3 regions of the Alkalihalobacterium alkalinitrilicum genome follow, and region 1 is predicted to be linked to each of the others. Evidence: riboswitches for the same ligand, from Rfam matches in the RefSeq annotation. Region 1 holds a riboswitch; each other region holds the start of a gene.
What was found. A riboswitch is a leader RNA that binds a small molecule or an ion and turns the genes downstream of it on or off. The one in region 1 is predicted to bind cyclic di-GMP.

Region 1 (4,379 bases):
GAGAAACTTCTTCGACTGAAATGTTCTAACATCGCTTTTTCTTCAAAGTTAGCAGCGTTAAACCCTACACTTTTTATAACTTTCATAACTTACCAACCTCCCGATCATTTTAGGCGTTAACCTAATTTAATGTTATTAATGTTATTAACAAAAGTTACATTGTCCATCGAAAAAATATAAAAAGGACTAGATGTTTTTTTCGAGAATTATAAAAGAGAGGTGATGAACGTTGGTAAAATGTAGATTAAGGGTTATCTTAGCTGAAAGGAATATTAAGCATGGGGAAGTATACAAAAAAGCAGGGATAAGCAGTGCTACTTTTAGCTTACTGGTTAATGAAAAGTCACTACCGACTTTACCAGTAGCTTTAAAGATCGCGAGGGTGTTAGATTTACATATCGAGGATATTTGGTACGAAGATGGTAAGGAAGTAAAACATTAATAACGGTATTAACGAAAAAAGACCGCCTTTATATTCGTGAAGGAGGCAGTCATTTCGTGTGACGTTAATAGCGCGACGTTAAATCGTCGTCGCTGGATGCTATTAACGTATGCCAACGGGTTCCATTTTATGCCTGTCTTTTTACGGTAAATTTTTCGTTTTATCTGTTGTTATTTAACGACAAAAACGCCCTCTACCGTAATTAAACGATAAAGGGCTGCCTTCCTTATTTAATTCCTAATGTTGATACAGCATCTTTGCGTTCATACTCATATTGAAACGGTTCACTATCGCCAGGTTCAAGTTTAATCATCCTTAATGAACGTCTTATTAAAACTTCTTCAGTTGCGTTTATTTCCTCTTTTTCAAGCCATTCTTCGTATACGTTTTTATATAGATCTACAAAAAGTTTATCCTCCCCTTCGATTTCTTTGCTGTTATAATAGGCTTCGTCTAGTATTTCTAATAATTCTTTTGTATCGAGATGTAATTTTTCATCTATTACAGTGATATTCGATTGTTTAGTTTCTTCAACAGCTTCGCTATTTATATTAACTTCCATATTATTTGCACAACCTACGATAAAAACAGATAATATCATTGTTAAAGCATATATACCAAATAAATTCCTCATTGTAACTCCCCTTTCCATTTATTACAACTCTATAATACCTATATTTTAAATGTCAATAATTTTTATAGCTTCTGCTTTGGAGGGACGATTTTTATGAACGAGTCACTGGGCACCTGTGAAAATTGTTTAAGAACTGGTAGAGAAAAGAACTTAAAAGTAAGGATGGATAAAAAACTCTGTCCTGATTGTTATGAGGTAAAAAGACGGTACCATATAATGTTGTACTATTATGAGGGTTTGAAAAAGGTACTTCAAGTAATGGATATGAAAGAAGGTCAAGTCATGAAGGTCTTTGATGATGACTATCTTAAAGGAAGACTCGATCGTGAGATGCTAGAGGATCTTTCAAGGGATTATGAGGAGAAAGTTCTGAATAGGGATCCTTATAATGGTTACAGAAAATAGTTTACCTTTTAGAGCTAATCTCGTATGAAAACCCTTTAATCATGTTGTTACATTCCTTTATTACCTTCAGCTCACTATCAGCGATATCTGTCATATGGCATACTTTATTTCGTATATCTGATAATTTTCTAAGCTTTTCTCTTTGAGATCTATTAATATTGGGGATGATATGTGGGTATTTAAAGAGGTAGCTAACTAATTCGTGCAGGCATGCGTCATTAATTGGCCTTTTCTCGTAGAGGATACTTCGCCAGTGAAGACCGTATTTATAAGTTAGTTGAAAATTGATTATAGATTGTAATGTTGTTTCAATTTCGTAAAGCAGCCGATACCCTTCTATCATGTTTTCTGGAACACAACTTTCTTCAAATACAGTCATTAAAAAACCTCCCTTTTATTGTTCTTTATTTAGAATAACTATTTTATTTTATAAGAACAATAAAGGTAAAGTTAAGATTGTGTAAAAAATTAAAGCCCCTTCAAAAAAATTAATAATATTACAAATCAATTACAATCGAGTGAATGTTCAGATAAGTATTGCTATAAGTTCTCACAGCATTTAATATTATTTCTTGGGTATGTATTCAAGGGAGGATTTTTTCATGTTAGAAAAGTTAAGCGACGGTGATTTATTGGAGGCATATAACAAAGCAATTAACTGCAAGTTGTCTAAAGATTTCATTGAACTATTAAAGAAAGAATTATTAAAAAGAGAAATTACATATACTAAATAATTATTTACATTTACTATTATCAATCTTTTCTTGAAGCCATTGTAAGAATTCAATTTCCCTTTCTAATACTTGTCTTTGTAACTCACTTTCAAAATAAGATACTAATTCATTCAATTGCTGTTCAATGGGCAAATTTCTCACTCCTTTACAAAAATATATTGCAAAAGTTAGATAATTTCAACTATTATGTCCTCTCTATTGAGAGGACTTTTTATTTTACTGCTAATTCTACAAATCAACTCTAATACCCTTTTTTCTGTTCCACTTTATAGACTTTTACATAAATTCCCAGCGCTAAAAAGAAAATCCCATTTCTCACCCCGAAGAGTGGGATTTACTATTTTATAGTATCACTACTTTACTCGATCGCCAATTTCCGATATAATTCTACAGTATTTGCAAAAGGCAAACTTATTGAAAGATAAGGACGCAAAGCTACAGGGACTAACGGGAAACCCACGTCAGCCAGCTGCCAATGAAAAAATAAAACTCCGTAAGAAAAGCACCCAGATATTTTCATTCGGCACAAATTTTCTTAAAGGAGTGTAAAAAACAATAATGGAACTAATTGAACCCGAACTAAAAGTAGCATTAGAAAAACTGGACTCTTTAATTGTGACTCTGCCCGATAAGAGAGATTCTGTATTTCATTTCAAAAATTTTATTATTAGCTTTTTACGTACTAATACTAATAATGTAACATTGCCCGTTTCTGAAGTAATGGCATTTTTAAAAAATAAAAAACCAACCGTTTTCTCTATCTTAAGAAATGAATACAGTCATAATTTAGTTATTAATGTTGTTACTCATGTCGATTTAGAATATAAAGTTGCTTCTAAAAGGCTTTACGATCTAAAACTAAAACTAGGTATTATAAACAGATAACCAAGAATTTAAGCCCACTCCGAAGAGTGGGCTATTTTAAGTTTAATACATAGAACAAAACCGAGTTACATATACTGATATAGAAGGCTTAATTGGCCTCGTTAAGCCTCTTGGGAATAACACCCCACTTCTTATTTCTAGTCGAGGGGCCACTAAAATATCCATCTGAAAAGTCCACCACAAGGTTGGGCTTCTTTTTGTTATTAAAACATATGTCCCCAAGTTAGTGGACCAACAATACCATCCACAGTTAGACCATGAAGACGTTGATAATTTCTTACGGCACTTGCTGAATTAGCACCATAAATACCATCAGTTGTAGCACCTACCACACGTTGTACTGCGGTCACATCATTTCCACGTAGCATTGGAGATAGATTTCTTAATAATCTACGGTATTTTGGTAATACTGCATCTAAAGCGTTTCTTGTTTGATTACCAACCAGACCGTCAACTAAGATATTTTGTCGAGCTTGGAACGCTTTTACTGCGTCTTCTGTTTCTTTACCAAAATGTCCGTCAGCTCCGAAACGTGGTAATCGTTCACCAGCCGCAAGCAATTTATTTTGTAAACTCCTCACCGTTTCTTCTCGGTCTCCGTTCTTAATTAATGGATTTGGTGAAGGTGCTTTTATTACTATTCCAGCAATTTTAGTATCTGTAACTTCTTTCTCAGTGCGCCCCTCTAACCGTTTTCGAAACTCACCCATATTTATTCCTGGGCACGCTGTGGATTGATTAGGAAACTCTCGATGCCCTAAAACATTAGATAACCCTATATTAAATCGTTCCATCGCTAAGCGTACACGTTCTATTAATACTGGTAATTGCTTCTCGTTAGGTGCTCCTTTACCGACGTAACAAATATTATATGTTCGTGTATTGTGACCACCAACTCCATTTGTAATAACTACAGGGTCATAGCATATTTGTAGTGTTCCATCCTTTAGTATGATTTCAGAATAACCACCGTGACTCCATCCTCTTTTAGTTCTCCATGTTCTTTCAAAAGAAAAAGCGTCCCCTTGATCTGTAAAAGAATAATGGACGCCAATACGATTAATTTGATCAATACGTCTACGACTTCCGCCATCCATTAACTTACCTCGTAAATCTTGTACTTTGCTCATTACTTACCCTCTCCTTTCACTTTTCCGTCAACATACGCTTCACCGAGAATATATGAAATAGCCACACCAGCAACAGTGAGAACCGCATCTGTCGGAATTTCTAACCCTAACCCTTGATTAACAATGACCAATAACCCTGTAACCACAGC
Region 2 (4,379 bases), 2.2 Mb from region 1:
GGAAGTACAAGAAACCGCTCACTTATTTGTGAAAAAAATGAAAGAGTTATTCAAAAACAACTATATTTATATATATACGGTTGAAGACAGAATGTTAAAGTTGTTAGCTTCATATCAAGAACAACCGAGTGAAATTTTATCAATCGAAAAAACAGTTGATTCGATCACAGAGAAAGCCTACCGAAAGAAAAAAGGAGTTGTCTACCAAAAGCGCAGTCAATGGCCAGGACCGGAGCGACTTCTGTTAAAAGGAGCGCATTCTGTTATGATTGTCCCGATTATTCAACATAGTGAAATAAAAGGAGTTATCACAATTGCTGTCAGTGAAAAAAATGCATATAAAAAACAAGATGTCACGTTAGTTGAGATTCTCGCCAATTTTCTCGGTGTTGCTATGGATAACGCCCGCCATTACGAACAGACGATAAAAGAAAGTGAGCGTTGTTCACTAACCGACCTCTACAACTATCGATCATTTGAACGAACATTAATTGAAGAATATGAACGAAGCATCATTCAGAATGAAAAACTAGCTGTTATTTTATTAGACCTCGATCACTTTAAATCGGTCAATGATACGTATGGTCACCAAGCAGGAAATGAAGTACTCTGTCAATTGGCAAAATTAATGGAGAACATCATAGGTGATGATGGCTCTGTAGCCCGTTACGGTGGCGAAGAGTTTGTGATCATGTTAACCAATACAAATCTAACGAATGCACATAAGATAGCCGAACAATTGCGAAGTCAAATTGCCAATAACAGTTTCAATATTCATAATGATCTTAATCATGGTGAGAAAAAGATCATTCACGTTACAGCGAGTATCGGTTTCGCCATAAGTGACAAAGAAGAAACCAATCCCGTTTCACTCGTCCGTCAAGCCGACCGCGCCATGTATACGGGTGCTAAACAAAAAGGAAGAAATCGTGTAGCGCTGTATAGGGATGATTGTGAAGTCGTAAAAAATGTAGATTTTTTAGCGGATACTTTAACGAGATAAAGACTAGAAAGTAGAGGAGATAGAGACAAAGTACGTGAAATGATTTCTACTTTTTGCTAATTATAAAACTCACATTTAAAACTAATGTATCTTTTGTGACTTTAGTCTTAAGATGTTTTAAAAACGCTCATAATTTTTTTTGAAAAACTCTTTAATTTTAAAGATTTCTTGTTATAATCAAAAATATAAGGGTAAGACATTCAGACTAGTGAATAACTGGAAATTCACTAGTTAGTATTACCTGAATTTAATAATTTGCTATAATAGGTTTGGAGCTACTGTAATTAGGGTAATAACTCTTAGAGGTAGTTTGAAAAGGAGCGATGAGTTACGACTTGTAAGTGGGCGCCTAAGTCGTAAGGAGCTAGTGGTGCAACCGACTTTTACATATGACATCTGCGGAGGTGGTCAAAGGTAAAAGTTATTTTTTTGCTTTAAATTTGTCGCATTTTGACAGATTAAGGTAAAAAAGTTAGCGAAACAAGGGGAATCACGCACAAGGACAAGCCAATCTATTAACGATTTTGAGAGCCAAGAACAGCTCTGAAAATAAATTGAAACTATGAGGAAAAAGGGAGAGATAAGAATGAGAGCACTTATTCAAAAACGTCTTAAAAACCAACGCGGTTTAACACTAATCGAGTTACTAGTAGTAATTGTTATTTTGGGGATTATTGCAGCGATAGCGGTACCAGCACTAATGGGGCAACGTGAATCTGCGGCAGAAAATACAAATGCGCAAACTTTAAAAATAGCAGAAGATGCTTTTCAAAGGTATTCTGTGGTAAATGGAGAAGAACCAACATTAAAGTCTCAACTTGTTGGTGATTACTTAGAAAGTTGGCCAAAGTGTGCTGATGGAACTGATCTTCCTGCTGCAGAAGTAGCAGACACTCCTTTAGCGATTACTGAATGTCAATAGACTGTTATTATAAAAGCTGCCGTAAAAATGCGGCAGCTTTTTAACCAGAATTGATAAAAATGCGTAAACTTTAAATCAAAAGGTAATGAATGTAGTTATTTATTAACTGGGTCCTTTTAGACATAATATATTTTAGGAGGAGAGTTAATTGTGATTTTCATAGATATATATGTCATTCTAATAGGATTATTACTCGGCTCCTTCTTCAACGTTGTAGCCATCCGTCTATTAAATAAAAAATCAATCGCCTTCCCTCCTTCTCATTGTCCACATTGCAAACACAAATTATCGGTATTAGATTTAGTTCCTGTCTTCAGTTATGTATTTCTAAAAGGCAAATGTCGTTATTGTCAAACAAAAATATCACCTTTATACCCATTCGGTGAACTTTTAACAGCTACATCGATTTTTATCGTGTATAAATTTGTCGGTCTACAACTAGAGCTAATTCCAGCACTTCTCCTAACTGTTTTACTTGTCATTTCTGTATTAACTGACATTCGTAAACAACTTATTCTAGATGTAGTAACGTTACCAATGCTTGGTGTACTTATCATTTCTCACCTATTTATAGGTACAGAACCATTTTGGTACTATTTACTTGGTGGGGTTGTTGGTTTTGCATTGTTACTACTCATTGCCATCGTTAGTCGAGGTGGAATGGGTGGTGGTGATGTAAAGCTGTATGCGGCGATTGGTGTCGCGTTAGGACCATGGATGACGGTGATGAGTCTCGTTTTAGCATCATTTGTCGGTACGGTCATTGGTGTACTACTATTGGCACTTGGCATCGTGAAGCGTAAACAACCGATTGCGTTTGGGCCGTTTATCTTTATTGGAACGCTTTTAGCTTATTTATTTGGACAGGATATTTGGAATTGGTATATTAACTTCTTATGGTAAGGGTGTGAGAATATGAATAATCAAAAAGGAATTACATTAATTGAGTTACTCGTAACGATTGTTATATTGGGGATTATTGTAATTCCTATTCTCACGTTAATGACCAATGCCTTTACGAACACGGTTTCTCAAGGAAGAGAAACGCAAACTCTTTATTTTGCTCAGCAAGTGATCGAAGAAGTGAGAGTCAATTCGTACCCAAGTGCTTTAAAGGATGAAATAATTTACGGCACTTGTTCCCCTAATAGTGGCTGTACGGAAATTAACATAGCTCAACTTGAACCGCCTTTGTTAGGAGATACAGAAGTACTTTATGAAATCTCATTTAGTGAGTTATCTGACGTAACTGATGATGAGGAAAGAAATCAGATATTAGCAGCTAGCTTTTTTGAAGTAGAAGTAACCGTAAAATCAAACGCACCAAACAGTCAAGATGTTTCTTTAGTTACGGTGGTGAAAAAGCAACCATGAGAAATCAACGAGGTATTACTTTAGTCGAGTTACTTTTGACGATTACCATTATGTCAATGATTTCTATTCCTGTTTATATGTTAGTAAATAGTACATTGAAAGTCCATCAACAAACGAGTATTGATAATCAACTGCAACATGAAGCGCGGTTTATCTCGCAATATATGAGTGAAAAAATTCGCGATGGAGCACAAATTTATAATACTCCTGGAAAATGGGAGTTAAGAAAAGATGGAGAGGTATTTATCCGCTATGATGAGGTTACAAAAGAAGTTTTTCTTAAAGATAGTGGCCATCTATTATCGAATCAAGTAGAAAGTTTTGATGTAACACCTGAGCCAGCCGAAGACCCTGTCAAATACAATATATCCTTATCGTTACAAAATCGAGACCAGTCATATCGATTGCAGTTAACCGTTTATAATAATGCGTACTCACGTTATAAAAAATGAGGGATGGTGAGTCATTATGAATACCTGCTTAAGAAATGAAAAGGGAGCGGCTCTACTTTTAACATTATTTATTATTGTATTTGTTGGAATTGTAGGAGCTAGTTTAATAAATACAACTTTGTACGGTCAAAAAAATACAGTAACTTCTGTTGCAGAACAAGATGAGTTTTATAAACTTGAAACGGGTTTAGATTTTATGTTGCATGAAATGGCAACATTTTCGATTGAAGACGGGATCCTAATGTATGATGATGGGGTTAATGCACCGTATCCAGTTGAAGACGAAAACGGTAACCCACAAAAAATCGTTAAGCGTGGACCGTACTATTATATAGAAACAGGCCAACCATTGAATGTTACATATGAAATTGATAATCAGGAGGTAGAAGTATCAGTTTCATATGAGCATGAAGTGATAGGAGAAGAGACGGAGTATACTTATAAAGTCATAGCTCAATTCCCAAATAGTAAGTTTGAGAGATCACTAGATATGATTGTGAGAGTTCCTGTTAAAAGTGAGTTGATCGAGATCCCTCCCCCACCTCCTGGGCATGTGGGACCCCAAAAACCTCCAAAATTTCCTGGAAATAATGGAGATTTAATAATTTATACAGATAAACATAATATA
Region 3 (4,379 bases), 190 kb from region 1:
CCATCGGGTGCTGGTAAAAGTACGTTAATTGATTTGTTGATGGGACTTAATCAATCAGAAGAAGGAGAAATATTATTAGACGGTGTTCCACTATCAAGCGGTAATGTACGTTCTTTGCGACAAGCGATTAGTTATGTTCCTCAAGATCCATTTTTATTTAATGAAAGTATTCGAGAAAATTTACAACTTGTTGCTTCAGATGCCAGCGAAGCGGAAATGTGGGAAGCACTCGAATTTGCTTCTGCTGATTTTGTTAGTAAGCTTCCTCAAGGGTTGGATACTTTAATTGGAGATCGTGGCATCCGACTTTCAGGAGGAGAACGGCAACGACTTGTCTTAGCCCGGGCGATTTTACGGAAACCATCGATCCTCGTATTAGATGAAGCTACGAGTGCGTTAGATACAGAAAATGAGTCGAAGATACAAGAGGCTATCGAACGACTGAAAGGCAGAATGACAATTATCGTTATTGCCCATCGCTTATCAACGATTCGTCACGCTGATCAAGTTATTGTTCTCGATCAAGGTCAAATCATCCAGCAAGGTGGCTTTAATCAGCTGGCAAAAGAAAAACGGAGTATGTTTAGTCAATTGCTCAGAAAGCAAATGGAAGTTATGCAATCATAAAAGGGTTAAACGCTGAATGAGGTACCTCATTCACAATATAATTTATAAGCTTACAAGTTTTGTAAAAAAGTCTAATAGGTTATAGGGAATAAGGTATTTGAATGCCAAAGTAGCTTCAAAGTATAAGCCTTTAGGTAATTATAATCAAAGCGAATATATGTCACCAGTATTTGATAAAAATAGTAACATTATAAAAAATGCAACACCACATCATTCTATTTTTATTAAACAAAAGTCTAACGATTAAATAAAAACATAAGAACTTACTTAATAAATTCCTAATCAATCTTCTTTCACTTATTTTCTCTAAACATTTAATTCTTTTTCATGATGAATTACTCTTTTTAAGAGTTTTAATTTCATCTCTTTATCAAGACAATCTTTATACAACACAATATTGTAGGCATACATTAAACGATGATAAAAAGCTTTACCTTTACTCATTATCTGTTTACCTAGTAGAAGCATCACTAAGACCTCCTCTGTATATCGTATTACTTGTTCCAGAGAAGTATTCAATATTCAGGTAACGTCTTATGGGTACTTGTTGATCGTTGTTATATACATGTATTTAACATGCGTAGAGTTTTTATTAGTATTCTATTCTCTATGTGATGTTGATTTGGTGGCAATCCAGTAATTTTAATCCAAGTCGATTGGAAGTCATTTTTAGTAATATGCATCCGAGTGTGTTCGTAGCGATTGGAGTTATTCTCGAACTTGCTCAATTGGGCTGTTATATTTGTTTATTATTCTTGCCTTTTTGACATTTGGAGAACTTCAACGAAAAAAAGAACAGTTTGCATTCTTGGTTGCGGTTTCGTATGGTGTCATTGATGAAGTGCATCAATATTACGTACCGTTTCGCTCGTTTGGTTTTGATGATATTTCAAAAATGCTTTTATGGGTAATTGTTAGAAGAAGCTATAATAGGAGGAATGCTACCTTTGGTTCCTTTTTAAGAAAAATAGTCTGTATGTTTCAAAAGAGTTCAACCAAGGTTAATTTGTAGCTAGGCTTAGGTTAAACGAAAAAAAGTGATGAATGATATTCGCCATCATTGATCACTTTCGGCCCGTCCTAACTTTGTAATTTACATAGAATTAATAAACTTTTGCGTAATACTTATCAAGAAGTAAAAAAAATGGATAGTCTTTTCTAAGGATAAAGTTTCTTGGAGGACTTGCCCAGTTTGTTTTCTTTTTTAATAAAAACCGTTTGATTTCTTGTTTGGTTAAACCCATTTCCATTGCCTGTTTCATTAATTGTACCCACTCTTGATCCAACTCTTTGTTACATTCATTTTTCATCGTATTTCCCTCCTAAAATACTATGAGCATTTCAGGCAGTCCAGCCATCATCATTGAAATCCAAATCCCCAACCTAAGACCTGTGACTTTGCGTCCCTACTTTTCAATAGGTTTGCCGTTTTCTGAAAAATATTAAAGTATTCCTCATGATTTTTCAAAGTTTTTGAGATTTTCCGCGACTTATGTATTAATTAATTCATAGTATAAAGGAAGAAACCATATCATAGTGTTGAAGTTTGTCGATGATAGAATATACAAATCGTGTCAAAGATACAGAAAAAATGACCCCTGCTTAGTTTTTTTTACCTATGTTTACACTGTTGATATGTTGATAAACAAAAAATAGTAGGTATATAGTTCTATCATCGTTATTTCAAACGGATGGATTATTTGGAATTAATTGTTATATTGAATACTAATATGTCGAGAACTTTTTCAGAAAATACCCAATAATAAACTTACAGAAGGTTATGTATTTTAAGGATGAGCACTAAATGACTTTCAAAAAAGTGGGGATATGAAAGAACTAGTTTCAATTTAATTTTATTTGTACAGACACAACCGAGCCCATACACACATAGACATAAGATAACAAACCTTATGGGGGTGAGGAAGTGTCATTATTTGCAGCCATCACCTATTTTATTAAAGAAGTCATTGTTTTTGTAGGGTACGTAAAAAACAATGCCTTCCCTCAACCGCTTTCGAAAGCAGAGGAGCAGAGATACTTACAGCTCATGGAGCAAGGAGACGAAGAAGCCCGTAATCGCCTTATAGAACATAATTTACGCTTAGTCGCACATATCGTAAAAAAATTCGAAAATACTCGTGAAGATACAGAAGATCTAATTTCGATTGGCACAATCGGGTTAATAAAAGCGATTGAGAGCTACTCACAAGGAAAAGGAACGAAACTAGCGACCTATGCAGCCAGGTGTATTGAAAATGAAATCCTCATGCATCTTCGCGCATTAAAGAAAGTAAAGAAAGACGTATCGCTTCACGATCCAATTGGAACGGATAAGGAAGGAAATGAAATTACTTTAATTGATGTCCTTCAAGAAGAAACGGACGATATCGTCGATACGATCCAACTGAAAATGGAAAAAAAGCAAATTTATGATTACATCCATGTATTAGATGAGCGCGAAAAAGAAGTCATTGTCGGACGTTTTGGTCTAGATTTAATGAAAGAAAGAACGCAGCGGGAAATTGCTAAGGAGCTAAATATTTCTAGAAGCTATGTTTCCCGCATCGAAAAGCGAGCATTGATGAAGCTATTCCATGAGTTTTATAAACGGAATAATGGTTTGTAGAAAGAATAATGAAAGGTAGTGTAAGAAGGTCGGTTCTCATACTCTCTTGTTTTTTTTTTTTTTGATAAGTAATTCCTTGCTGTTCATGATGCCTGTGGGATGAGTATCTGAGAAGAGATCGGTAACTATGGAGCGTTTATAATGCCCGTGGGAGGAGGAACGGAGTAGAGAATGGGAACTTAAAAGGTTTATATTGCTCGTGAGGAGAAGAAAAACAGAGATGGGCATGGGAACTATTATGCGATCATGGTGACCATGAGGTGGAGAACCAAGGAGAATATGAAGGTTGTGCTATATAAATATCGAAAATTAAGCGTGAGAAGTAGTTCTCACGCTGCCTTTTTCAATTAATAAATCGGCTTTGCATAAATAATATAACGATCAGGAGCACTTCCGACAAAAGAAAACGGATAACACGTCGTAACGACTAACACTTCATCAGGAGCGGTAGAGCCAATAATCGTACGGTCATCAGCATCTACGATCTTTGTACTTTCGATTTCATATGTAAACTCACCATAAGGCAGTTTAATAATGAAATAATCGCCGATTTCAAGTTCACCCATTCGGCGAAACACTGTATCCCGATGACCAGATAAAACAATTTGGTCATTTTGTGTAGGGTAAGCGGTTCCCTTGTAATGCCCTACACCCTTCTCTAACTCGTCCTCATCGGTTCCTTCAATAATTGGCAGCTGAGCATCAATAGCTGGAATAGACAGAATACCAATAGTTTCTCCCATTTGTGGATTAAAATCCTCAATCGTTGGTTGGATCTCTTCATCCGTTTTCTCTTTCTCTAACAGTTCATAAGCAGATGCCAAACTTTCCTTTTGTGCGGTTTGCGTCTGCCAATATTGGAATCCACCGTAAATGAGTAAGGTAAGGCCACCAATTATAAATAAGTAAGATATTACTTTCATCCATTCATCTTCCTTCTACGAAAGAGTAGTAAATATAAATATATTGTATCTCTCCTAATCAAATCCTGCCACAACGAGACATGCATTACGGTTATGATTTTAGTGGCATGGGATCAAATGAAGACGTTAATAAAAAAATACTAAGAGGATCAAAAAAAGCAACGGACTACTCGTCCAGTTGCTTTTTCCTCTTACATAAAATA

Region 2: linked by a shared signal. The riboswitch ahead of BK574_RS28945 (type II secretion system protein) and the one ahead of BK574_RS11885 (hypothetical protein) in region 1 are both predicted to bind cyclic di-GMP.
Region 3: linked by a shared signal. The riboswitch ahead of BK574_RS13000 (anti-repressor SinI family protein) and the one ahead of BK574_RS11885 (hypothetical protein) in region 1 are both predicted to bind cyclic di-GMP.

What each region holds. Positions count from the first base shown of each region.
Region 1 is NZ_KV917368.1:2,516,292-2,520,670, forward strand. It holds gene BK574_RS11855 (hypothetical protein) at 1-86, opposite strand, end outside; gene BK574_RS11860 (helix-turn-helix transcriptional regulator) at 230-442, shown strand; gene BK574_RS11865 (hypothetical protein) at 669-1,094, opposite strand; gene BK574_RS11870 (hypothetical protein) at 1,170-1,481, shown strand; gene BK574_RS11875 (hypothetical protein) at 1,483-1,860, opposite strand; gene sda (sporulation histidine kinase inhibitor Sda) at 2,084-2,215, shown strand; gene BK574_RS28825 (hypothetical protein) at 2,216-2,347, opposite strand; cyclic di-GMP riboswitch class I at 2,610-2,692, shown strand; gene BK574_RS11885 (hypothetical protein) at 2,774-3,100, shown strand; gene BK574_RS11890 (peptidoglycan recognition protein family protein) at 3,304-4,230, opposite strand; gene BK574_RS11895 (hypothetical protein) at 4,230-4,379, opposite strand, start outside.
Region 2 is NZ_KV917368.1:4,741,766-4,746,144, forward strand. It holds gene BK574_RS22880 (sensor domain-containing diguanylate cyclase) at 1-1,003, shown strand, start outside; cyclic di-GMP riboswitch class II at 1,311-1,394, shown strand; gene BK574_RS28945 (type II secretion system protein) at 1,590-1,925, shown strand; gene BK574_RS22890 (prepilin peptidase) at 2,076-2,828, shown strand; gene BK574_RS22895 (type IV pilus modification PilV family protein) at 2,841-3,299, shown strand; gene BK574_RS22900 (PilW family protein) at 3,296-3,751, shown strand; gene BK574_RS22905 (hypothetical protein) at 3,768-4,379, shown strand, end outside.
Region 3 is NZ_KV917368.1:2,701,368-2,705,746, reverse strand. It holds gene BK574_RS13010 (ABC transporter ATP-binding protein) at 1-627, shown strand, start outside; gene BK574_RS27535 (hypothetical protein) at 934-1,095, opposite strand; gene BK574_RS13005 (VanZ family protein) at 1,370-1,639, shown strand; gene BK574_RS13000 (anti-repressor SinI family protein) at 1,731-1,937, opposite strand; cyclic di-GMP riboswitch class I at 1,969-2,064, opposite strand; gene sigK (RNA polymerase sporulation sigma factor SigK) at 2,552-3,253, shown strand; gene BK574_RS12990 (class D sortase) at 3,601-4,176, opposite strand.